Linked DNA regions of Shumkonia mesophila. The main gene of each other region encodes a partner of the protein of the gene in region 2 in a complex. Links are inferred from orthologs where the notes say so. Each region holds a gene or a part of one and is shown on either strand. Other genes may lie near its edges.

Region 1 (8,607 bases), on a different replicon or contig from region 2:
AGCATGCCGAATACCAGGTGCAGCGGGCGGTCCCGCCAGTGGCGGAAATGCTCGGCCAGCACGCGGCCGGCCCCCGGATTGTGGCCGCCGTCCAGCCACAGTTCCCAGCCCTCGGGCAGCAAGGCGGGGAGCGACCCCTTCGTCAGGCGTTGCAGGCGGGCCGGCCATTCGACGGCGCCGAGGCCGGCGGCGATGGCCGCCTCGGGGATGGAAAATCCCGCCATCCGTCGGGCGCAGGCTACCGCCAGCCCGGCGTTATGCACCTGGTGCTTGCCGGGCAACCCGGGGCGGGGCAACGCCAGCGAACGGTCGCCCTCGCAGAAGAGCACCCCCTCGCCGCGGCCGAGCACGAACCAGTCCGCCCCCTCTTTCACCAGCGGCGTACCCAGCGCCGCGGCCCGCCGTTCCAGCACGCGGGCCACCTTGCGGCCCTGCGCCGCCGTCAGGCAGGGAACGCCGGCCTTCATGATGCCGGCCTTCTCGGCGGCGATCTGCTCGAGGGTGTCGCCCAGATACTGCATGTGGTCCATGGAAATCGGGGTGATGACGCTAAGCAGCGGCCGGGGTACCAGGTTGGTGGCATCCAGGCGGCCGCCGAGGCCGGTTTCCAGCAGGGTGACATCGGCCGGCGTGCGGGCGAAGGCCAGCATGGCGGCGGCCGTTGTGATCTCGAAGAAGGTGACCGGCGCGCCCGCGTTGACCGCCTCGCACTCCTCCAGCAACGCCGTCAGGCGGTCGTCATCGATCAGCCGCCCGGCCACGCGAATGCGCTCGTTGAAGCGCACCAGATGCGGCGAGATGTAGGCGTGCACCCGATAGCCCGCCGTCTCCAGGATCGCCCGCAGGAAGGCGATGACCGAGCCCTTGCCGTTGGTGCCGGCAACGTGGACGACGGGCGGCAGCCGCTCGTGCGGGCGGCCGAGCCGATCCAGCAGCGCCTCGACGCGGTCGAGGGAAAGATCGATAAGCTTGGGATGCAGCCGCGTCAGACGATCGAGGACGGGGTCGCTACTCAGCCGACGTTTCCTTTTCCTTGTTGGCCTTAGCCTTGGCGGCAAAGGCCTTGGCGACCGCCGTGCGGGCCGGCTTGGCCGGGGCGGCCGCCTCCTCGGCGTCGCCCAGCGTCACCAGTTCCCCCGGCGGGCGGCGGTTGCGCAGCAGGTCGACGATGCGGATCAGGGTGGCGCGCAGCTCGTGGCGGTTGACCACGATGTCGACCATGCCGTGATCGTAGAGGTATTCGGCCCGCTGGAAGCCCTCGGGCAGCTTGGCGCGGATGGTCTGCTCGATGACCCGGGCGCCGGCGAAGCCGATGACCGCGCCGGGCTCGGCCACGGTAATATCGCCCAGCATGGCGAAGGAGGCCGAAACGCCGCCGGTGGTCGGATCGGTCAGCACCACCAGATAGGGCAGGCCGGCCTCGCGCACGTCCTCGACGGCCAGCGTGGTGCGCACCATCTGCATCAGGGACAGGATGCCTTCCTGCATGCGGGCGCCGCCCGAGGCCGGGACCACGATGAGCGGGGCGTCCTGCACCACGGCGAGGCGGGCCGCCGCCAGCAGGCCCTCGCCGACGGCGATGCCCATGGAGCCGCCCATGAAATCGAAGTTGAAGGCGGCGATGACCACGTTCATGCCGCCCATCTTGCCATGCGCCACGGAAAGTGCGTCCTGGGTGCCGTTCTTGCTGCGGGCGTCGCGCAGCCGCTCGGCATAGCGCTTGCTGTCGCGAAAGCGCAGCGGGTCATTGACCGCTTCCGGCAGCTCGATGATCTGATAGGCGCCATCGTCGAACAGCATCTTGAGGCGCTCGGTGACCGAGAGCCGCATGTGGTGGCCGCAATGCGGGCAGACCCGAAGATTGGCGGCGAGATCGCGATGGAAGATCATCTGCTCGCACTTCGGGCACTTGTGCCAGAGGTTCTCGGGGATCTCCCGCTGGCCGACCAGCTCGCGCAGTTTCGGACGAACCCAGTTCTTCAGCCAGTTCATCGCGCGTCCTCCCGAACGCGGCCGGCGGCGACGCCACCGGCCAGTTCGCTCACCATACCCAAAACGGCCGTGACCAGCCCCGGTTCCGCAACCCCGGCGGCATTCAGGTTCGCGGCCAGGCAATTGACCAGGGCCGAGCCGACCACCGCGGCATCGGCCACCGCCGCCACCTCGGCGGCCTGCGCGGCCGTCTTGATGCCGAAGCCGACGGCGATCGGCAGGTCTGTGTGGCGCCTGAGGCGGGCCATGGCGGCGCCGATATTGGCGACCGAGGCCGAGGCGGTGCCGGTGATGCCGGTGATCGACACGTAGTAGACGAAGCCGCTGGCCCTCTCCAACACGCGCGGCAGCCGCACGTCGTCGGTGGTCGGCGCCGTCAGGAAGATGAAGTTCAGCCCCGCCTTGCGGGCGGGCAGGCACAGGTCCGCCTCTTCCTCCGGCGGCAAGTCGACGATGATCAGGCCGTCGACGCCGGCCTTCCGGGCCGCCGCCAGGAAACGCTCGACGCCGAAGGCATAGATGGGGTTGAAGTAGCCCATCAGGATGATCGGCGTGGCGTCGTCGCCGCGCCGGAAATCGGCCACCAGGCGCAGAGTCTTTTCCAGCGTCATGCCGGCCGCCAGTGCGCGGAGCGAGCTGTTCTGGATGGCCGGGCCGTCGGCCATCGGGTCGCTGAACGGCATGCCCAATTCGATGAGGTCGGCGCCCGCCGCCGGCAGACCTTTCAGGATTTCCGCCGACACCCGGGGATCGGGGTCGCCCGCCGTCAGGAAGGTGACGAGGCCGGCCCGCCCCTTGGCCTTGAGATCGGCGAACCGCCGCTCGATTCGGGTAGCGCCGCTCATAGCGTGGTCCCTTCCAGCCGGGCGATGGTGTCGAGATCCTTGTCGCCGCGCCCGCTCATGTTGACGACCAGCAGGTTGTCGGGCCCCAGGGTGGGCGCCAGCTTGACGGCATGGGCGACGGCGTGGGCCGATTCCAGCGCCGGGATGATGCCCTCCAGCCGGGTGCATTGATGGAAGGCGGCGACGGCCTCGGCATCGGTGATGGAAACGTATTCGACGCGCCCGACGTCGTGCAGCCAGGCGTGCTCGGGACCAATCCCGGGATAGTCGAGGCCGGCCGACACCGAATGGGCCTCCTCGATCTGGCCGTCGGCGTCCTGCAGCAGGTAGGTGCGGTTGCCGTGCAGCACGCCGGGCCTGCCCGCCGCCAGGCTGGCGGCGTGCTTGCCGGTGGCGATGCCTTCTCCGGCCGCCTCGACGGCGACGATGCGAACGGTTGGCTCGTCGAGAAAGGGATGGAAGAGACCCATGGAATTGGAGCCGCCGCCGATGCAGGCCAAAAGGGTGTCGGGCAGCCGGCCCTCGGCCTCCCGCATCTGCTGGCGCACTTCTTCGCCGATCACCGACTGGAAATCGCGCACCATCGATGGATAGGGGTGCGGCCCGGCGGTGGTGCCGATCAGATAGTAGGTGTCCTCGACATTGGCGACCCAGTCGCGCAGCGCCTCGTTCATGGCGTCCTTCAGCGTCGCCGAGCCCGAGGTGACGGGGCGCACCTCGGCCCCCAGCATCTTCATGCGAAAGACGTTGGGCGCCTGGCGCTCGATGTCGGTCTTGCCCATGTAGACGACGCACGGAAGGTTGAACAGCGCGCAGACGGTGGCGGTGGCGACGCCGTGCTGGCCGGCCCCGGTTTCGGCGATGATGCGCCGCTTGCCCATGCGGCGGGCCAACAGCGCCTGGCCGACGCAGTTGTTGATCTTGTGCGCCCCGGTGTGGTTGAGGTCCTCGCGCTTCAGATAGATGCGGGCGCCGCCGAACTCGGCGGTCATCCGTTCCGCGAAGTAGAGCGGGCTCGGCCTTCCCACGTAGGTCTTGAAATAGCCGTCCATCTCGGCGGCGAAGGTGGGGTCGGCCTTGGCCGCCTCGTAGGCGCGCTCGACCTCGAGGATGAGCGGCATCAGCGTCTCGGCGACGTAGCGGCCGCCGTAGATGCCGAAATGCCCGTGCTCGTTGGGCCCGCCGCGATAGGTGTTCGGCTTATCCATGCTGTCCATCGTGCGTTGATCCGGGTGGTCCTCGGGAATGGGCGAAACCGGCCCCTCCCGCGGGCCGGTAATAAACCACAAAGTCGCGGCAAAACGGAGTTCTTTGTTTCGCCGCCGGCGGCGAGGCCGACACGGTTCGTTCAGCAGCGCCCCGCCGCTTGCAGAAATTCCTGGATTTTCAGCACGTTCTTGACCCCCGGCTGGTCTTCGACCCCCGAGGACACGTCGACCGCCCCGGCCCCGCTCTGGCGCACCGCCTCGGCCAGGTTGGCGGCGGTCAGGCCGCCAGCCAGCATCCACGGCCGTCGCCACGTCGCGGCGGCCAGCAGGCGCCAGTCGAAGGAAAGGGCGTTGCCGCCCGGACGGTCGGCCCCGGCCGGCGGCCGGGCGTCGAACAGCAGCATGTCGGCCACTTCTTCGTAGGTCCGCGCGGCGGCCACGTCGTCCGGCCCGGCGATGGGCAATGCCTTGATCACCGGCAGGCCGAAACGGCGGCGCACCTCGGCCACCCGCTCGGGGCTTTCGCGGCCGTGCAGTTGCAGGCGATCGATGCGGGCATGAGCAACAATATCGGCGAGCGCGGCGTCGTCGGCATCGACCGTCAGGCCGACCCGGACGATGTCGCCGTTGGCGTATCCCCCCAGTTCGGCGGCCACGGCCGGCTTGACGAAGCGTGGCGACGGCGGAAAGAAGACGAAGCCGATGTAGCGGGCGCCGCCCGCCGCGGCCGCTTTGACAGCCTCGGGCGTGCTCAGCCCGCAGATCTTGACGTCGACACCCATCACGAGCGGCCGATCTCGTCGGCGATGCGCCGCGCCGCCTCGGCGGGGTCGGCGGCGCCGGTGATCGGCCGGCCGATGACCAGGAAGTCGGCGCCCAGCGCCATGGCCTCGCCGGGCGTGACGATGCGCCGCTGGTCGTCGGCGGCGGCCCAGGCCGGACGGATGCCCGGCACCACCAGCTTGAAGCCGGCGCCGCAGGCGCCGCGCAGGGCGACGATTTCCTTGGCCGAGCAGACGACGCCGTCGAGGCCGCATTCCTGGGCCAGGCGGGCCAGGCGGACCACCTGCTCGGTGGTCTTGCCGGCGACCCCCATCGCCGCCAGATCGTCGTCGGTGAGCGAGGTCAGCACGGTGACGCCCAGCACCAGCGGGCGCGATGGCCCGGCCTCGGCGGCGGCCGCGGCGGCGGCGCGCATCATGGCGGGGCCGCCGGCGGCGTGGACGTCGAGCATGAAGGGATGCAGCGGCAACGCGGCCCGCACCGCGGCGGCCACCGTGTTGGGGATGTCGTGGAACTTGAGGTCGAGGAACAGCGGCAAGCCGGCGGCGTCGATCACCCGGCGCGCGCCCTGCGGGCCGTTGGCGGTGAAGAACTCCTTGCCCAGCTTGAGGCCGCCGACCAGCCCGCCGAGGTCGGCCGCCAGGTCTGCCGCCCGCCCGGGATCGGTGGTATCGACGGCGACGAAGATGCGATTGGTCGGACGGGGCATGTCGATCCCTCGCTGGGAAGCCAAATCAGGCGGAATCCAGCCGCGCCGGCACCGCCGGCCCGGCCGCCGGCTCATCGCCGGCGATGTCGCCCAGCCGCTGGCGCAGGGTGGAAAGTTCCTGCTCGGCGGCGGCGGCGCGCCGGGCGTTGGCCCGCGCGCGGTGACGGGCGCGGCCGCCGGACAGCCAGGCGATGAGGCCGCCCACCACCACGCCGCCGACCAGGCTGGCCAGCACGACGGCGAACAGCGGCGCCTCGACGGAGAACGGCACCGGCCACAGGTCGACCGTGACGGCGGCCCGGTTGTTGACCGCGAAACTGATCACCGCCAGCGCCACTGGCACCATGATGATCCAGGAGAGCAGCCTCGACACGGAGCGTCCTTTCAAGCTTCGGCGGATGGGCGCCCGCCGGAAGGGCCGGTCAGGTATTCAGAATCTGACGCAGCTGCTTGCCGGTCTTGAAGTAGGGAATGTACTTGGCCGGCACGTCGACGGAATCGCCGGTGCGCGGATTGCGGCCGAGGCGCGAGCCCCGCTCCTTGACCGAAAAGGCGCCGAACCCGCGCAATTCCACCCGATCGCCGTCGGCCAGGGCCGCCGTGATCTCGTCGAAAATGGTGGTGACGATCCGCTCGATGTCCCGGTGGTACAGATGCGGGTTGGCCTCGGCAAGGCGCGCGATCAACTCCGACTTCGTCATACCGCAAATCCTTTTCTGGTGCGTCCCCCGGCGGAGCGAGAAGGCGACTCCGCCCGCCTAGCGCCCCTCAGGGTGCCAAACCGAAACCAGCCCGTCAAGTCTAAGTCTTTCAGAAAACACGCTTTTTCCAACCGACGCATCGAGAAGTTCGCGCCACCATCCGTCCTCGCGGGCGATTTCGACGGGGCGCACCGGCAACCCCTCGGCGATGCCCTTGGCCTCGGTCAGCCACTGGCGGGCCTCGGCCTCGCCGCCCAGGTCGTCGACAAGGCCATTGGCCTTGGCCTGCCGGCCGGTGAAGACCCGGCCGTCGGCCAGGCCGAGAACCCGCTCGCGGGCCATTTCGCGGCGTTCCACCACCATGTCGACGAACAGCTCGAAGATGTCGGCTACCACCACGCGCGTCGCCTCGCGGGCCGCCGGGCTGAACGGCTCGAAGGGATTGGGCTGGGCCTTGAGCGGCGCGCTTTTGATGATCTCGGGCCTGATGCCCAGCTTGTCGAGCAGCCCGGTGATGTCGGCCGACTGCATGATGACGCCGATGGACCCGGTGACCGAGCCGGCCCTGGCGAAGACGCGATCGGCCCCGATCGCCGCCATGTAGCCGGCCGAGGTGGCGAGATCGCCCATGACCGCCACTACCGGTTTGGCGGCGGCCACCTCGCGCAGGCCGCGGAACAGCGATTCGCCGCCGACCACGCTGCCGCCCGGGCTGTCGATGTAGACGATCAGGGCCTTGGCGTCGCCGTCCCCGGCAACGGCCGCGAGCGCGTCGGTGCGGGCAGCGTCGTCGAGGATGATACCCTCGACGGTCAGCTTGGCCACGTAGCCGCCCGACACCCCGTCGGCGTAGCGACCGGCCACGGCGGCGATGAAGGCGACGATGGCGACGATCGCCGCCAGCCGCCAAAAGGTCAGGCGTCGCTTGAGGCGACGCCTGTCGATCAAACGGTCGGCATCCAGGGACATTCGACCTCCGTTGCCACCGGGGCGGTCCCGGTCGGGCACCGCCGTCGAACTGTCGTCGGAACCGGCGGGCGGCGGCCCTTCGCCACCGCCCGCACGTTCCCGTTACTCTTCGGCCGCGGGCTCGGCTTCGTCCGATTCGGCCTTGGCCTTCTTCGCCCTGGTCTTCTTGGGCTTCGGCTCGGCCTCGGCCTCGACCGCAGCTTCCGCCGCCGCCTCAGCGACCTCCTCGGCCTTGGGCTCCTCGGCCGTGGGTTCCTCGGCCTTGGGCTCCTCGGACTTGGCGGAGGCCTTCTTCTTGGCGCCGCTCTTGCGCTCGGCCTCGGCCTTCTGCTTGCGCTCGGCCTCTTCGCGCTTCTGCTGGATCGCCGCGCCGAGAATGTCGCCCAGGCTGGCCCCGGCATCGGACGAGCCGTATTCGGCCATCGCCCGCTTCTCTTCCTGGATCTCCAGGGCCTTGATCGACAACCCGAGGCGACGTCCGCCGTGGTCGATCTGGGTGATCTTGGCGTCGACCTTCTCGTCCGCCGCGAAGCGGTCGGGCCGCTGCTCGCTGCGGTCGCGCGACAGGTCGGCCTTGCGGATGAAGCCGGTCATGCCGGAATCGCCGACCTTGACCTCGATGCCGGCGTCCTGAACGGCGATGACCGTGCAGGTGACGACGTCGCCCCGCTTGAGACCGACGACGCCCGACTCGAACGGATCGCTGGTCAGCTGCTTGACGCCCAGGCTGATGCGTTCCTTCTCGACGTCGACGTCAAGCACCTTGGCCTGCACCTTGTCGCCCTTCTTGTAATCGGCCAGGGCTTTTTCGCCCGGCTTTTCCCAGGACAGGTCGGAAAGGTGGGCCATGCCGTCGATCTCGCCGGGCAGGCCGATGAACAGGCCGAACTCGGTGATGTTCTTGACCTCGCCCTCGACCAGGGAGCCGGCCGGATGGGCGGCCGCAAAGGCGTCCCACGGGTTGGTCAGGCACTGCTTGAGGCCCAGGCTGATGCGCCGCTTCTCGGGGTCGGCATCCAGCACCATGACCTCGACTTCCTGGCTGGTCGAGACGATCTTGCCGGGGTGCACGTTCTTCTTGGTCCAGCTCATTTCGGAGACGTGGACCAGACCCTCGACACCCGGCTCCAGTTCGACGAAGGCGCCGTAGTCGGTGATGTTGGTGACGCGGCCGGTGAACTTGCTGCCCGGCTGGTACTTGGCCTGCACGCCCTCCCACGGATCGGCGTCGAGCTGCTTCATGCCGAGCGAGATGCGCTGGGTTTCGGCATTGAAGCGGATGACCTGCACCTTGACCGTCTGGCCGATCTGCAGGGCTTCGCTCGGATGGTTGATGCGGCGCCACGCGATGTCGGTGACGTGCAGCAGGCCATCCACCCCGCCCAGATCGACGAAGGCGC
Region 2 (16,362 bases):
TGTGCGGGCCGGATCAACCGGCCGGGGACAAGGAAACAGACTGTTAGCCGATGCAGCGCGCGTGTTATAAGTCGGGACCCAGCCACGATCAATGCGTTGATTTCAAAAAAGGTGATCCGAAGCCTTGCCTTCGACGCCCGGAAACCCGAGTATTCCGCCCCACGAAAGCCATCGGCCCGCGACGGTGGTTTTTCCATCGCCGTCCGGTTCCGAAACGCGGGTATTGCAGTAGGCCCGAGCGCCTGAACGTCTGAACGCCTGAGAGAGGATCTATGCCGAGGGAAGGAAGCAAACCGCAAATCGACTCCGCGCTTGTGCACCAGCTGGCCCAGCTGCTCGACGAGACGGGCCTGACGGAGATCGAGTACGGGACCCAGGAATGGCACCTTAGGGTCGCCAAAGGAAGCCTCGCCCCGGCCGCCTTCGCCGCCGTCGCGGCCCCTTCGGCGCCTGCCGCGGCCATTGCGGCGGTCGAAAACGACCCCGCCAAGCATCCCGGCGCCGTCCTTTCGCCCATGGTCGGCGTCGCCTACATCCGCCCCGAACCGGACGCGGCGCCGTTCATCCAGGTCGGCGACGAGGTGCGGGTCGGCCAGACGCTGGTGCTGATCGAGGCGATGAAGGTGTTCAACCCCATCAAGTGCGTGCGGGCCGGCAAGGTGACGCGCGTCCTCGTCGCCAACGGCGCCCCGGTGGAGTATGGCGAACCCCTGCTGATCGTCGAGTAACGGCGCATGTTCGAAAAAATCCTGATCGCCAATCGCGGAGAGATCGCGCTGCGCATTCACCGCGCCTGCCGCGAGATGGGCATCCGTACGGTGGCCATCCATTCGACGGCCGACGCCGACGCCATGCACGTGCGCCTGGCCGACGAGGCCATCTGCATCGGCCCGCCGGCGCCGGCCAAAAGCTATCTCAATGCGCACGCCATCCTGTCGGCGGCGACCATCAGCAACGCCGAGGCCATCCATCCCGGATACGGCTTCCTGTCGGAAAATGCCGACTTCGCCCAGATGGTCGAGGAGCACGGCTTCGTCTTCATCGGCCCGTCGCCCGACCATATCCGGCTGATGGGCGACAAGATCGTCGCCCGCACCACCGCCAAGGAAGCCGGCCTGCCGGTCGTTCCCGGCTCGCCGGGCGCCGTCGAATCGCTGGCCGAGGCCGGCACCATCGCCGCCGCCATCGGCTATCCCGTGCTGGTCAAGGCCTCGGCCGGCGGCGGCGGCCGCGGCATGCGGGTCGCCGACACCGCCGACGACCTGCAGACCGCCTTCGAGCAGGCCCGCAAGGAGGCCGAGAACTCGTTCGGCAATCCCGAGGTCTACATCGAGAAGTACCTGCGCACGCCGCGCCACATCGAGGTGCAGATCCTGGCCGACGCCCACGGCAACGTGGTCCATCTGGGCGAACGCGACTGCTCGTTGCAGCGCCGCCACCAGAAATTCCTGGAGGAAGCCCCCTCGCCGGCCCTCAACGACGTGCAACGGGCCGAAATCGGCCGCATTGCCGCCGACGCCGCCCGGAAGATCGGCTACCGCAGCCTGGGCACGATGGAATTCCTCTACGAGAACGGCGAGTTCTATTTCATCGAAATGAACACGCGCCTGCAGGTGGAGCATCCGGTGACCGAAATGATCTCGGGCCTCGACCTGGTGCGCGAGATGATCCGCGTCGCCGCCGGTGCGCCATTGGGCTTCGCGCAGGAGGACATCCGCTTCACCGGCCACTCCATCGAATGCCGCATCAACGCCGAGAATCCGGTGACCTTCCTGCCCTGCCCGGGCCGGGTCGGCGATTACCACGCGCCGGGCGGCCTGGGCGTCAGGGTCGATTCGGCGCTCTACGCCGGCTACACGGTGCCGCCCTACTACGACAGCATGATCGCCAAGCTGATCGTCTATGGGACAAACCGCAACGAGTGCCTGATGCGTTTGCGCCGCGCGCTCGAGGAATTCGTCATCGACGGCCTGGAGACGACGATTCCCCTGCATCAGCGCCTGCTCGCCGAACCCGACTTCATCAACGGCGAGTACGACAACCGTTGGCTGGAGCGGTTTGTCGGGGGGCAATGAGCGGGTCCGACGACAGCGATCTCGAACTGACTCCCGATCTTTTGCTGCGCGCCTATGCGGCGGGCGTCTTCCCGATGGCCGAAAGCCGCCGGGCGCGAAGCGTCTTCTGGGTCGAGCCCAGGCTGCGCGGCGTGCTGCCGATCGAGCGGTTCCACGTGCCGCACAGCCTGCGCAAGACCGTCCGGCGCGGCCTTTTCGCGGTGCGCTGCGACACCGCCTTCGAGGCGGTGATGCGGGCCTGCGCCGAGCCCCGGCCCGGCCATCCGGAAACCTGGATCAACGAGCCGATCGTCGCGGCCTACACCGCGCTCCACCAACGGGGTTTCGCCCATTCCGTCGAATGCTGGCAGGGAGAACAACTCGTCGGCGGCCTGTACGGCGTGGCCCTGGGCGGCGCCTTTTTCGGGGAAAGTATGTTCTCGCGGGTGCGCGACGCCAGCAAGGTGGCCCTCGTCCACCTGGTGGCGCGCCTGCGGCTGGGCGGATACGTGCTGCTCGACGTGCAGTTCGTCACCGAGCACCTGGCCCGCTTCGGCGTCGAGGAAGTTCCGGCCCGCGCCTATCGCCGCAGGCTGGAGACGGCGCTGGCCGTCGACGCCCGTTTCTACGGAGACTTGCCGGAAGGCGATGTCGGTTCGGCGCTCGACTCGGTCTTGTGGCAGTCGACCACCCAGACGTCATAGACCGGGTGCTCCATGGCCGACAGCGCCGGGCTGGAGGCGAACATCCAGCCGCGGAAGATGCTGACCGCCGCCTCGCCCGGCCGGACTTCCCAGATGTCGAGGAACGAGGCGCTCTCCGGCGGCTCCTCGGGCGGCCGCTTCTCGCAGGTGCGGGCGATGATTTCGAGCGTCCCGAAGCGCACCACTTCGCCGACCGGCGCCTCCAGCTTGGTAACCCGCGCCGTCACCTTGTCCAGTCCCTGAAGGACCGCCGTGTTATAGGTCTCGGCCCGGGCCGAAGCCGGGAGCATCAGGCCCGCCGTCAGAAGTCCCGCCACGATTGCGCGATTGACCATGCCTTGCCGATTCCCCGTTTCCAAGCTGGCACCGGTATTAGCACCGGCGCCCAGGCGCCGACAACCACCCCATAGCTAGGGGCGGATTGCGGCAAATCGAAGACGGACATAGTCGGCCCGCCAGACGCCGTCCGCGTCGCGCAGCCTGGGCGCCAGATCGCCCACCACTTCGGTAACCAGCCCCGGACGCTCGGCTTCGGCGATGCGGCCCAGGAACGGCCCGCCGAAGGTCGCCAGCCATCCCTCGATGGCGGTCGGCAACGGGGTCGGCCGCTCGAACAATTCCATCCGCTCGATCGTGAATCCGCTCCGCCGCAGAAGGCCGGAGAAGTCTTCGGCGTCCGGAAAGTACCAGGGAAAGGCCCGGCGGTCGTCTACCCCGCGCCGCGCCAGCGCGGCCAGCAGCGCTTCGGTGATCAGCCTGACGTTGCCCTTGCCGCCGAATTCCCCGACGAAGCGGCCGCCCGGCCTCAGCCCCCGGAAGACGTTGGCGACGACGCGGGCCGGATCGGCCATCCAGTGAAGGGCGGCATTGCTGAAGACGGCGTCGAATTCCTGTTCGAAGGCCATGCTGTGGGCATCCAGCAGGCGGGCGTCGAGGCCACGATCCTGGGCCGCCTTAACCAATTCGGGGCTGGCGTCGATGCCGACGACATCGGCGCCGATTGCGGCCAGCTTGGCGGTCAGGACACCGTCGCCGCATCCGACGTCAAGAATGCGCTCGCCCGGACGCGGTGCCAGCAGGGTAACGACCGGCTCTCCCAACGCCGCCACGAATCCGGCATTGCGCGCGTATCCCTCGGGCGTCCAGGATTGGCCGGGAACGACGGAATGCCGGGTCATCTATTTCTTGGTTTCGCCACCGGTAGCCAGGAAGATGATCTCGCCCACCTGATCCTCCAGCGAGCGGTAGTCCTTGGTCTTGGCGATGGTGCCGCCGTCGGCGATGCGCTCGGCCGCCTGGCCGGGCTCCAGGCGCACGTACTTGCCGCCGAGCAATCCGTCGCTGTCGATGCTGGCCTGGGTGTCGGCCGGCAGCTTGACATCGGGAATCATGGCCAGCGTCACCACCGCGTCGAAGGTGGCGGGATCGAGGCGGGCATCCAGCACGGTACCCACCTTGATGCCGCTGATGCGCACGTCGCTGCCGCGCGTCAGGCCGCCGATCCTCAGGAAATTGGCCTTGACCTCGTAGCCCCGGGCCGTTTCGACCTGGGCCAGGTCGTAGGCGAAAAACACGAACAGGCCGGCCACCAGCAGCACGACGGCGCCCATCACGGTTTCGATCAGGTTTCTACCCATGGGTTGGCCCTTTCTTTCCAGGCGGACGCGCCGTCACGGCGCCGCCTTTTTCTCTTTGTCCGCCGACAGCCGCGCCCGGCCCTGGGCGATGATCAGGTCCAGAAGGTCGCCGACCAGAAGCGCGTCCTGGGTGAACTGGATGGAATCGCCGTTCTTGAACGGCTCCGGGTCGCCGCCGGGTTCGAGTTCGAGGTACTTGCTGCCGAACAGGCCGTCGGTATGGATGGCGATCGAGGTATCGGCCGGCAGCGCGACGTCGGTGTCCACGTGCAGAAGGGCAACGGCGCGGAAGTGCTTGTCCAGGCTCAACGACTTGACGGCGCCGATCTGGACGCCGCCCAGGCGAACCGAACTGCCCACCGCCAGGCCGTCGATGCGATTGAACGTCGCCGTCAGGTCATAGCCGGTCTCGGTGGCCCGCGCCGCCATGTCGCGGGCGGCGAAGGAAAACACGACGATGGCCGCGAAAGCGGCGAAAACGACGCCGCCCACCGCCACTTCCTTGACCGATTGCCTCATTGTCCGCGTGCCGGTTCGTCCGCCAGGCCGCCGTCCGGCGACCATGCCTCGTAATCGCCGGTCGCCGGCGCATGGTGCCGCGCCGCCAGTTCGTGGCCGCTCGGCCGATAGGCCCGCTCGGTGCCGGTGAGGTTGGGTTGGTGTTCCTTCTGCCACGGCCGTGCCAGGGCCGCCTTTTCGGTCAGCGGTTCGGCGACGGTGTGGTGCAGCCAAGCGTGCCATTCCGACGGCACCTTCGAGGCCTCGTCCCCGCCCTTGTAGATCACCCACCGGCGCTCGCGCCCATACCGGCGGCCGCGCCTGGCCTGGTAATAGCGATTGCCGAATTCGTCGGTCCCGACCAGCCGGCTGCCGAACAACGTCGAGAAAATCGTTCCCATCGTAATCAAGGGCAGTATCCGCTTTCGGTCTGATTTGAACCTCGCCCCCGCCCGCGGCGAAGGACGGGCCGACCGCCCGGCCGGCGCGGCCAATATGGCACTTGGGATGGCCGCCGTCCAGCCCGCGGCGGACCGGCCAAGGCCCGCTTCGGCGGGGGTCGCGGACCGGTCAGCCGGCGACGTCGCGCCGATTCGCCCGCCAGGCCCGGGAATCCCCCGCGCCGCCGCCCGTCGGCGGCGCCTTTATCCAAAAACGTATACCAGATCCAGTCCTTTTTCTCCGTTTCAGGCACGAAATGTAGTTGCGATGAGAACCGCTCTCGTCTACATTTTGTTCTGCGTCACCGCCGACCCCACCATTTGTTGTGGTTAACACGACGGGGGGTCTGGTGGCTGCCGCTCCGGTGGAGGGTCCGGAGCCTACATAACGCACAATTTGACGGCCATGCGCGCAGTAGGGGGAGTTATGCGAGTCACGCGGTTCTTTACCAGGGCAGAAAAGTCACCGTACGAAGCCATCGAGTTCCGGACCACGTCGAGCGAGATTCGCAATCCCGACGGCTCGGTGGTGTTCCGGCTCGACACCATGGAGGTGCCGGCCGACTGGTCGCAGGTGGCATGCGACGTCCTGGCCCAGAAGTATTTCCGCAAGGCCGGCGTTCCCGCCAAGCTGAAGCGCGTCGAGGAAAACAGCGTGCCGTCGTGGCTGTGGCGGGCCATCCCCGACGAGACCGCGCTGACCGCCCTGCCCGCCGACAAGCGCTATGGCAGCGAAACCACCGCCACCCAGGTGTTCGACCGCATGGCCGGGGCGTGGACGTACTGGGGCTGGAAGGGCGGCTATTTCGATTCCGAGGCCGACGCGAAGGCCTACTACGACGAGATGCGCTACATGCTGTGCGCCCAGTTGGGCGCCCCCAACTCGCCGCAGTGGTTCAACACCGGCCTGCACTGGGCCTATGGCATCGACGGCCCGGCCCAGGGCCATCACTACGTCGATTTCCGCACCGGCGAACTGGTGCGTTCGGAATCGGCCTACGAGCATCCGCAACCGCACGCCTGCTTCATCCAGAGCATCAACGACGACCTGGTCAACGAGGGCGGCATCATGGACCTGTGGGTGCGCGAGGCGCGCCTGTTCAAGTACGGGTCCGGCACCGGCACCAACTTCTCGCGCCTGCGCGGCGAGAACGAGGCGCTGTCGGGCGGCGGCAAATCCTCGGGCCTGATGAGCTTCCTTAAGATCGGCGACCGCGCCGCCGGCGCCATCAAGTCGGGCGGCACCACCCGGCGGGCCGCCAAGATGGTCGTGGTCGACATCGACCATCCCGACGTCGAGAACTTCATCAACTGGAAGGCCTACGAGGAGCAGAAGGTCGCCGCCCTGGTCGCCGGCTCCCGGATGGCCAACAAGCACCTGAAGCTGGTGATGGCGGCCTGCGCCGGCGCCGGCGAGGACCGCTTCGATCCCAAGAAGAACCCCGAGCTCAAGAAGGCCATCCGCGAAGCCCGGCGCGCCATGGTCCCCGACAACTACGTCCAGCGGGTCATCCAGTACGCGCGCCAGGGTTTCGACAAGGTCGACTTCCCGGTGTTCACCACCGACTGGGATTCGGATTCCTACCTGACCGTGTCGGGCCAGAATTCCAACAACAGCATCCGCGTCACCAACGACTTCCTGGAGAAGGTGAAGAACGACGGCGAGTGGGATCTGAAGCGGCGCATCGACGGCGGCGTCTCCAAACGCCTCAAGGCCCGCGAGCTGTGGGACAAGATCGGCTATGCCGCCTGGGCTTGCGCCGACCCGGGCATGCAGTACGACACCACCATCAACGACTGGCACACCTGCCCGAACTCGGGACGCATCAACGCCTCCAACCCGTGCTCGGAGTACATGTTCCTCGACGACACGGCGTGCAACCTGGCCTCGCTCAACCTGATGCCGTTCGGGCGCGACGACGCGACGTTCGACGTTCCCGCCTTCGAGCATGCCGTCCGCCTGTGGACGATCACGCTGGAAATCTCGGTGCTGATGGCGCAGTTCCCGGCCGCCCGCATCGCCGAACTGTCCTACGAGTTCCGCACGCTGGGCCTCGGCTTCGCCAATATCGGCGGCTATCTGATGGCCAACGGCATCCCTTACGATTCGACCGAGGGACGCGCCATCTGCGCCGCCATTTCCGCCGTCATGACCGGCGTCGCCTATGCCACCTCGGCGGAAATGGCCGAGGAACTGGGCGCCTTCCCGGGCTACGAGCGCAACAGCAAGGCCATGCTGCGCGTCATCGCCAACCACCGGCGGGCCGCGCACGGCGCCAGGGACGGCTACGACGCGCTGTCGATCCCGCCGGTTCCGCTGGAAGCCGCGACCTGCCCCGACGCCGCCTTGGCCGCCGCTGCGGCGCGGGCCTGGGACAAGGCGCTGGACGCCGGCACCGAGCACGGCTTCCGCAACGCCCAGGTCACGGTGATCGCGCCAACCGGCACCATCGGCCTGGTCATGGACTGCGACACCACCGGCATCGAACCCGACTTCGCCCTGGTGAAGTTCAAGAAGCTGGCCGGCGGCGGTTATTTCAAGATCATCAACCGCATGGTTCCCCAGGCCCTGGCCCGCATGGGCTATGCCGAAGGCGAGGTTGACGCCATCATCCGCTACGCGGTAGGCCACGCCACCCTGGCCGGCGCCCCCGGCGTCAACCACGAGACGCTCCGGGCCAAGGGCTTCACCGACGGCGCCATCGAGGCCATCGAGAAGGCCGTCGCCGAAGCCTTCGACATCAAGTTCGTCTTCAACAAATGGACGCTGGGCGAGGCCTTCTGCACCGAAGCCCTGGGCATCCCGGCGGACGACCTCAACGACGTGTCGTTCGACCTTTTGACGGCGCTTGGCTTTTCCAAGGCCGACATCGCGGCGGCCAACACCTACGCCTGCGGCGCCATGACGCTGGAAGGCGCGCCCGGTCTCAAGGACGAGCACCTGCCGGTGTTCGATTGCGCCAACCCGTGCGGGCGCACCGGCAAGCGATACCTGTCGGTGGAAAGCCACATCCGCATGATGGCGGCCTGCCAGCCGTTCATCTCGGGGGCCATTTCCAAGACCATCAACATGTCCAACGCCGCCACCATCGAGGACTGCAAGAACGCCTACATGTTGTCCTGGACGCTGGGGCTCAAGGCCAACGCGCTCTATCGCGACGGCTCCAAGCTGTCGCAGCCGCTGCAATCCGCGCTCCTCGACGACGACGATATCGAGGACACGGTCGAGGCGGTGATCGAGCAGGCCAACCCGGCGCGCGCCGAGATCATCGCCGAGCGGATCGTGGAGCGCATCGTCGAGCGGGAACGGGCCTCGCGCCGCCGCCTTCCCGACCGCCGTAAGGGCTATACCCAGAAGGCGGTGGTCGGCGGCCACAAGGTCTACCTCAGGACCGGCGAATACGAGGACGGCAGGGTCGGCGAGATCTTCATCGACATGCACAAGGAAGGCGCCGCCTTCCGCAGCCTGATGAACAACTTCGCCATCGCCATCTCGATCGCGCTGCAATATGGCGTGCCGCTGGAGGAATTCGTCGAAGCCTTCACCTTCACCCGCTTCGATCCCTCGGGCATCGTCGAGGGCAACGACACCATCAAGATGGCCACCTCGATCCTCGACTACCTGTTCCGCGAGTTGGCCGTCTCCTACCTCGGCCGCCACGACCTCGCCCATGTCGAGCCCCACGACCTGACGCCCGATACCGTCGGGCGCGGCAACCGCGAGGGCAACCTGCCCGAGGTCACCTCCGCCGAGGCGCTGGAGGTGGTCGGCCGCTTCGCCAGCCAGGGCTTCGTGCGGCGCAACCTGCTGGTACTGCGCGGCAACCGCCGCAAGGCCGGCGAGGCCGACCAAGCCCAGGCGATGACCGGCATCGGCACCGTCAGCGCGGTGGCCGGCGGCAACGGCGGCGCCACGATGTATGTGGAAAGCGGCCATGCCGACGTCACGCACGTGGGCGGCCACCGCGTCGAGAAGATGCGCAGTGCCAAGATGCAGGGTTACGAAGGCGATCCCTGCGAGGAGTGCGGCAACTTCACCATGGTCCGCAACGGCACCTGCCTCAAGTGCATGACCTGCGGTTCGACGAGCGGGTGCAGCTGATACGACGGGAAGTCAAGGGGCAGCTGGGGGGCCTTGGCCCCCCTTTTTTTGCCTACACCGGCAGCCTGACCACGGCCTCGAAGCCGCCCTGCCGGCCGCTGGCGGGGGAAAGCAGCAGCAACTTGCCCCCGGCGCCGGTGGCGATGGCTTCGGCGATCGCCAGGCCGAGGCCCGCCCCCTTGGCCCTGGTGGCGCCGCGTTCGAAGCGCTCCTTTAATCGGGCCAGGACGTCGGACGGTACGACCGGACCGTCGTTGACGATCCGGATCGTGGTACCGTCCGCAACCACAACGTCGACGGGCCGGCCCGGCTCGCCGTGCGTGAGGGCGTTCTCGATGAGGTTGCGCATGAGGACGCCAAAGGCGTCGGCATCCATGGCCGACATCAGGGTGGTCCCCGCCGGCAGGGCCAGGCGAAGCCGCTGCGGCTCGTCCCCCTTGCCTCGGAACTCGTCGAGGACGTGGACGAGAACGCCGGTCAGGTCCTGCGGCCGTTCCGACAGCAGCGCGCTGCCCTCGGCCTTGGCCAGTTGCATCAGCTTTTCCGACAGCCGTGTCAGGTCGTGCAGCGAACCTTCGATGCGGCGGGCGCGTTCCCGCACCGGCCCCTCCGGCGCCTCGGCGATCAGACGCTGGGTCTGGGCCAGCGTGGCGGCGATCGGGGTCCTGAGCTCGTGGGCGCTGTTGGCGGTGAAGCTGCGTTCCGTTTCCAGGGTCCGGCGTACGCGTTCCATCAGCCGGTTTACCGAGTCGGCGATGGAACCGATCTCGGCGGGAAGCGCGCGGGCCACAAGGGGCGACAGGTCGGCGCCGCTGCGCGCTTCGATTTCCTCTTTCAGGCCGATGACCGGACGCATGCTGCGGCGCACGAAAATCCAGACGCCGAGCAGGCTGACCGGCACCAGGAAGAGGAGCGGCAGGAACAGCGCCACCGACGCCTCGATCGCGGCCAACCGCCGGTGGGCAAGCGGCTCCGCCACCTGGATGAAGATGGTGCCGCTGACCGCCGCCTCGCCGTAGATGCGATGGGAAGCGGTCTGGCGGAAGCCGTGCGAGGGCTCGGCTGGAAACTTTTCAAGATCGGCGTCGTGCGAGTGCAAAAGGATGCGTCCCGACTTGTCGCGGACCAGATAGGTCAGGAATTCCTCGTGCTTTCCCAAGGCCGCCACCGCCTGCTCGGTGTCGCTGTCGCGCTCGATGATGCCAATGACCGCCAGCGGCAGAAGCCGCTGCGCAGTTTCCTGCAACGCGCTGTCGAACGCTTCGTCGAGTTCGTGGCGCACCACGATGCCCGCCGCCATCGTGGCGGCCAGCCACATCAGGGTGACCCCGGCTGCGAGGCCGACGCCGAGCCGTCGCTGCAGACTGGCCCTGCCGCTCATGGCCGGCCCAATCGATAGCCCATGCCGCGTACCGTCTCGATGACCTTTCGGTCCAGCTTCTTGCGCAGGCGGCTGACGTGAACCTCGATGGTGTTGCTTTCGATTTCGGCGCCGAAATCGTAGAGGCGCTCTTCGAGCTGCCGTTTGGAGAGGATGGCGCCCGGCCGCTGGATCAGGGCCTCGAAAATCGCCCATTCCTTGGCCGTCAGGTCGACCGGCCGACCGGCCCGGTAGACGGCGCGCGAGGCAAGATCGATGTCCAGGTCGCCCAGCGCCACCAGCGGATTGGGGTTGCCGCTGTAGCGCCTGGCGACGGCGGCGATGCGGGCGGAAAGTTCGGACAGGTCGAAGGGCTTCACCAAGTAGTCGTCGGCCCCGGCGTTGAGGCCGGCGATACGATCGGTGATCTGGTCGCGGGCGGTCAGGATGATGACCGGCGTGGCGTCCCCGGCGGCGCGCCGGCCGCGCAGGAAATCGACGCCGCGCCCGTCGGGAAGCATGAGGTCGAGCAGGACCAGATCGTAGGACACGGCCCGCACGCTGTCGGCGGCATCGGCGACGCAGGTCACCCGGTCGACCGCGTGACCGTCCGCCGCCACCTGTTCCGCCACCGCGCGTCCCAGCGCCTCGTCGTCTTCAATCAAGAGAATGCGCATGGCCTGCCTGAGCTGCCTTCCCGATGCCGTTAGGCTTCGTCTTTTGTGACCTGCGGACCTGAAGCCAAGCTGAAGCCCGAAGGGCCGCCGCTTAAGGTTCACGTCAGGCGGGATCTTTATGTTTGCCCCATCGCAATCATTGAAATGGAGCCCAACCCATGACCCGCACCCTCGTCGCCACGGCCTTCGCCTTCGCAACCTTGGGAACCGGCGCCGCCGTCGCCGCCGACCGCTGCACCGTCCCGATGGCGGAATGGCAGCCTCGCGAAGCCCTTCAGCAGAAATTGCAGGCCGCCGGCTGGAACGTGAAGAAGCTCAAGACCGAAGACGGCTGCTACGAGGCCTACGCCATCGACGACAAGGGACATCGCGTCGAAGCCTACTTCGACCCGAAGACGTTGGAAACGGTAAAGGTAAAGGTCGAGGGTTGATCCGATGGAACAGACGGTAAAGGTCTGGGACCCGGTCGTCCGTCTGTTCCACTGGAGCCTGGTCGTCAGCTTCGCGGTGGCGTGGCTGACGGCCGACGAGTGGGACAACCTTCACGAATGGGCCGGCTACGCCGCCGCCGCCCTGATCGGTTTTCGTCTGGTGTGGGGTCTCGTCGGCCCGCGCTACGCCCGGTTTTCCCAATTCATCCGCTCGCCGCGGGACGTCGCGGCCTATGTCGGGGCCACGCTTAAGGGCAAGGAGCCGCGCTATCTCGGCCACAATCCGGCCGGCAGCTTGATGATCCTGGGGCTGATTCTCGCCATGGCCGGCACCGCCGCCACCGGTTGGATGCTGACGCTCGACTCCTTCTGGGGCGCCGAGTGGGTGGAAGAGACGCACGAAGCGATGGCCACCCTGATGCTGTTCATGGTCGCCACCCACGTAGCGGGGGTCATCTTCGCCAGCCGGCGCCACAAGGAAAACCTGGTGCGGGCCATGATCGGCGGCCGCAAGCGGGCGCCGGGACCCACCGACGTCTCCTGACCGCGTCGCCGCCGGGCCTAACCGTCGGACCTGAGCAGGAAGCGGCGGCCGAGCGGCTGGATCGGCCGCGTGTTGTCGGGAAACAGCGCCGCGAAGGTGGCGATCTGGTCGGCCGACGCGGTGACCGGCATCTGGAACACCGCCCACTGCACGATCTCGGTGCAGGGCGGCGTCGTCAGTGAACCGGCATAGCGCCACAACCTGCCACCGGGCACCAGCGCCGACGGATCGACCATGCCGGGGGTCGTCACCTCCGGACCGGCGGCGCGAGGCATCGCCACCCACACCGCCGCCAGCGCCGGATTGGCCGGCCCCGCCTCGATCAGTACGCCCAGCACGGCGATCTCGCCGTCGGCGGCGCGATGCACCAGGTGTGCCTCCATGGCGAAAGCCCGGCCCGCCACCCGGTGTTCGCTCGGGTGGTGAAAATGGAACTGCGCCAGGTCGTAGGCCTTGCCGCCGATCGTCGTATGGCCGCCGCCGGCGCCGTCCACCTGAATGGTGTGGCCGTTGTGGATGACGCGCAGCGGCACCGGTTTCAGGTGTGGCACGACCGCCGGCGGATCGGCGGCCACGGCGCCATCGAGGTCGACCGGCGACTGCTCGCGGCCGGCCCCGCACGCGCCGTAGGCGGGATCGAGTTTGCCCCAGCGATCGGGCCCCTGCGCTCCGGCATAGCCCCAATGGGCGCCCTCCGCCGCCAGGACCCGGCCGGCGGCGAGGCAGATCGGGCAGGCCAGGGCGCCGAGCACGAGGCGCCGACGGGTCATGGTCGCAATCACCGGTATTCTCATTGGCTGCTTTTCCATCGAAATGCGGGAAAAAACCTCTCCGCCTTCATACATCTAGCGCAACGAACCTTGTTGTCATCCATTATTTTGTATATGCTACTACCAAATGTGGCATGAGCCCATATCCCATCACATGGATGGCAGGCTAGCGCGTTCGACAAGCGGATGGTGGCGATGAACCGTCTCTTCTGGCGATCCTCCCTGGGAACTGCTGGGCGAGTCCCGGAGATGGGCTCCGGGACCGCCCGCCTTTTCCGGAAAGGGCCTGAGGCAAAGGTCGTCTGATGGCAACGGAATGGCGGCACGTCACCGGTCATTTTCACGCCTTCATCGGCAATCTTCAGCCGACGCCGCTTGAGCGCCGCCGGGCCCACGCCGCGGCGACCGAGGTTGCCGATTGCCTGCGCCGCCAGTTCGCCCCGCCCCGGCCGCCCCGCGGACGCCATTTGACGGTGTCCGGCCGGCCGGCCCGCGCGCCCGACGACCATGTCGTGACCGGCGGCTATGGCAAGGGAACCGCGGTGCGTCCGGCCCGATCCGTCGACATGCTGTACATCCTGCCGGCCGAGCTGCGGCCGCCGACCGCCATGGCGCGGCCGATGATCGCCTCGATGGCCGGCGAGATGTCGGCCGTGCTGGCCAGCACGTTCGCCACCCGCGAGCAGCCGGGCGAAGGATGGCTGTCGGTCCGTTCCTTCTCCGACGTCGAGGTTCGCCTGACCCCCTGTTTCAGGACCGCCGGCGACGCCTTGATGGTGGCGGCCCCGCAGGAATCGGGGGCATGGCTGTCGACCGATCCCGCCGCCGAGACGGCCCGCCTGCACCAAGCCGATCTCGCCAGCGGCGGCAAGGCGACCCACCTGATCATGATGCTGAAGGCGTGGCGGCGCACCCACGACGTCGCGCTGACCTCGCTGGCCATCGAACTGCTGGTCACCGAGTTCGTGCTGGCCTGGATCTACCCACGCCGCAGCCTGCTGTTCTATGACTGGATGGTCAGGGACTTCTTTTTCTGGCTGGTCCATCAGGCCCGCCGCGAACTGCTCACGCCTGGCGCCCTGGAGCGCCTCCATCTCGGCGACGCATGGCTGGAAGCGGCCGCCCGCGACTATGGGCGGGCGCGGCGCGCCTGCGCCATGGAACACGACAACCGCGAGGAAGAAGCCACCCGGGAATGGCGGCGGATCTTCGGTCCCGAGTTCAGTGTCGCCGCCGGCCGCCTGCCCGCCGCCCGGCAGGGCGGTTTGACCGCTCTGCCAGGTCGCGCGGCAATCGACGGTTAAGCGGCGCCGCCCGGGCGGCCGGCGCCCGAAATCGTTTTGCTGCGCTCGATCGACTGCAACGCCAGATAGCTCTCGCCGAACTTCTTCATGTTTTCGAGTTCGGTATCGAACTGGTCGTAGTGGCGCTCCTCGTCGGTGACGAGGTTCTCGAAGATCTTTTTCGACGCCGAATCGGCGTTGCTGCTGCATTCGTTGGCCCACAGGTTATATTCGCGGGCGCTCTCTTCCTCCATCTTGGCGGCGTGCTGGACCATTTTCTTGACGTCGCGGATCGCCTTCACCGGCACCGCCACCTTCATGGCGACGTCGCCCTTCAGGAAAAGAATGCGCTCGGCCAGAACCTCGATGTGCATCATCTCCTGGATGGCGGTCTGCCTGAAAAGACCGGCCAGCAGGTCGTAGCCCTGATCGTCGCAATGAAAATGGAAATACATGTACTGGTGGACCGCCGCCAGCTCGTCGGCGACCGCCTTGTTGAGAAGTTCGATGCTCTTTTCATGCATGGGGGGAATCCTTTCTTGGCTTTCCGCCGCTCGACGCCGGCGGTTGGGATGGCTTGAATTCGTGCCGACCGATCATTCTACCGGGACTTGCAAGGGGGCGGAAGCCGGCAGAGCGGCTTTTTCGTTTCCCGCGTCACCGGTTCCGCCCTGGGCATGCCGTCCGGCGTTGCGCCGCCCCTCCGCTTTGGATATCGTGGGGGCTTCCGGTCGGACCCGCCAGGCCCGACGGGGTGGGGTGGTGGTTCGGCCGTTCGCGGCCTTTTTTTCCGGCCCGTGACGGCGCCAAGGGCAGAAGAGTTCGATGCCGCAGAACAGAAAGCTGACGTTTTTCGTGGTCGATGACGACCCCGATGTCCTCGCGTTTACCCGCTCGCTGCTGGAAGCCGAGGGGCATGCGGTGATCGATCACCTCGGCAGCGCGACGGCGCTGGCCGAAATTCTCGCCGCCAAACCCGACTGCGTGCTCATCGACCTGATGATGCCGGGAACCGACGGGCTGGAGCTGTGCAAACAGCTCAACGAGCAGAAGGATCGGCACGGTGCCCGCATCGTCATCATTTCGGGCAAGGCCTACGAGGCCGATCGCACCCGCGCCTACGACCTCGGTGCCCATGGCTATATCGTCAAGCCGCTCAACGCCGCGACCTTCATGGACAAGCTCTATCGCGTCATCGACGACGAGATGGAGGTCACCTTCTGGGGCGTGCGCGGAACCCTGCCGGTGCCCGGCGAGAAGTCGCTGCGCTATGGCGGCAACACTTCCTGCGTGTCGCTGGAACTTGCCAAGGACCAATTCTTCATCTTCGACGCCGGAACCGGCATCAAGGCCCTGTCCGACCACCTGATCGCCACGCGGCGCCAGCGCATGGAAGCCAAGATCTTCATCTCGCATCCGCACTGGGACCACATCAACGCCCTGCCGTTCTTCGGGCCGCTTTACATTCCCGGCAACGAGTTCGAGATCCTGGGCACGTCGCACGGCAACATCAACATGCGCCAGATGATCTCGGCCCAGATGGACGGCATCTTCTTCCCCATCCGCCTCAAGCAGTTCGGCGCCCGAGTCTACTTCCGCGACCTGGAAGAGGAGACGTTCTCCGCCGGCGACGGCATCACGGTACGCACCAAGCTGCTCAACCACCCCGGCAAGTGCCTCGGCTATCGCGTGGAATACCGCGGCCGCTCGGTCTGCTATGTGACCGACCACGAATTCGATTTCGAACGGAGCGAGTTCTACAATCCCTTCTATGTGAAGAACCTCACCACGTTCCTGCAAGGCGCCGACCTGCTGATCACCGACACCACCTATACCGACCAGGAATACCAGAGCAAATTGGG

What was found.
Region 1: the proteins of accC (region 2) and accD are in contact, whole or in part, in a solved structure (PDB 8UXZ), measured with the Escherichia coli proteins. The link is inferred for Shumkonia mesophila from one-to-one orthologs.

Annotation. Positions count from the first base shown.
Region 1 is NZ_JAOTID010000001.1:705,879-714,485, reverse strand. Bases 1-3,000 are described here. They hold accD (acetyl-CoA carboxylase, carboxyltransferase subunit beta), read right to left. Parts: upstream 1,993-3,000; coding sequence 1,009-1,992; downstream 1-1,008. Other genes in these bases: trpB (tryptophan synthase subunit beta), read right to left, coding at 2,834-3,000; trpA (tryptophan synthase subunit alpha), read right to left, coding at 1,989-2,837; ODR01_RS03245 (bifunctional folylpolyglutamate synthase/dihydrofolate synthase), read right to left, coding at 1-1,058. Also shown: more of trpB, read right to left, coding at 3,001-4,045; ODR01_RS03225 (phosphoribosylanthranilate isomerase), read right to left, coding at 4,186-4,827; pyrF (orotidine-5'-phosphate decarboxylase), read right to left, coding at 4,827-5,537; ODR01_RS03215 (lipopolysaccharide assembly protein LapA domain-containing protein), read right to left, coding at 5,563-5,910; ODR01_RS03210 (integration host factor subunit beta), read right to left, coding at 5,960-6,238; signal peptide peptidase SppA, read right to left, coding at 6,296-7,207; rpsA (30S ribosomal protein S1), read right to left, coding at 7,310-8,607.
Region 2 is NZ_JAOTID010000002.1:85,217-101,578, reverse strand. What follows is about bases 47-2,904. They hold accC (acetyl-CoA carboxylase biotin carboxylase subunit), read left to right. Parts: upstream 47-734; coding sequence 735-2,075; downstream 2,076-2,904. Other genes in these bases: ODR01_RS03935 (DUF2155 domain-containing protein), read right to left, coding at 2,680-2,904; aat (leucyl/phenylalanyl-tRNA--protein transferase), read left to right, coding at 2,072-2,758; ODR01_RS03950 (acetyl-CoA carboxylase biotin carboxyl carrier protein), read left to right, coding at 273-728. Also shown: more of ODR01_RS03935, read right to left, coding at 2,905-3,093; ODR01_RS03930 (methyltransferase domain-containing protein), read right to left, coding at 3,169-3,936; outer membrane lipid asymmetry maintenance protein MlaD, read right to left, coding at 3,937-4,395; outer membrane lipid asymmetry maintenance protein MlaD, read right to left, coding at 4,429-4,914; ODR01_RS03915 (NADH:ubiquinone oxidoreductase subunit NDUFA12), read right to left, coding at 4,911-5,294; ODR01_RS03910 (vitamin B12-dependent ribonucleotide reductase), read left to right, coding at 5,761-9,435; ODR01_RS03905 (sensor histidine kinase), read right to left, coding at 9,488-10,816; ODR01_RS03900 (response regulator transcription factor), read right to left, coding at 10,813-11,472; ODR01_RS03895 (PepSY domain-containing protein), read left to right, coding at 11,631-11,903; ODR01_RS03890 (cytochrome b/b6 domain-containing protein), read left to right, coding at 11,908-12,447; ODR01_RS03885 (carbonic anhydrase), read right to left, coding at 12,465-13,217; ODR01_RS03880 (SMODS domain-containing nucleotidyltransferase), read left to right, coding at 13,523-14,521; ODR01_RS03875 (bacterioferritin), read right to left, coding at 14,518-15,024; ODR01_RS03870 (response regulator), read left to right, coding at 15,326-16,362. UniProt on the Escherichia coli protein: This protein is a component of the acetyl coenzyme A carboxylase complex; first, biotin carboxylase catalyzes the carboxylation of the carrier protein and then the transcarboxylase transfers the carboxyl group to form malonyl-CoA.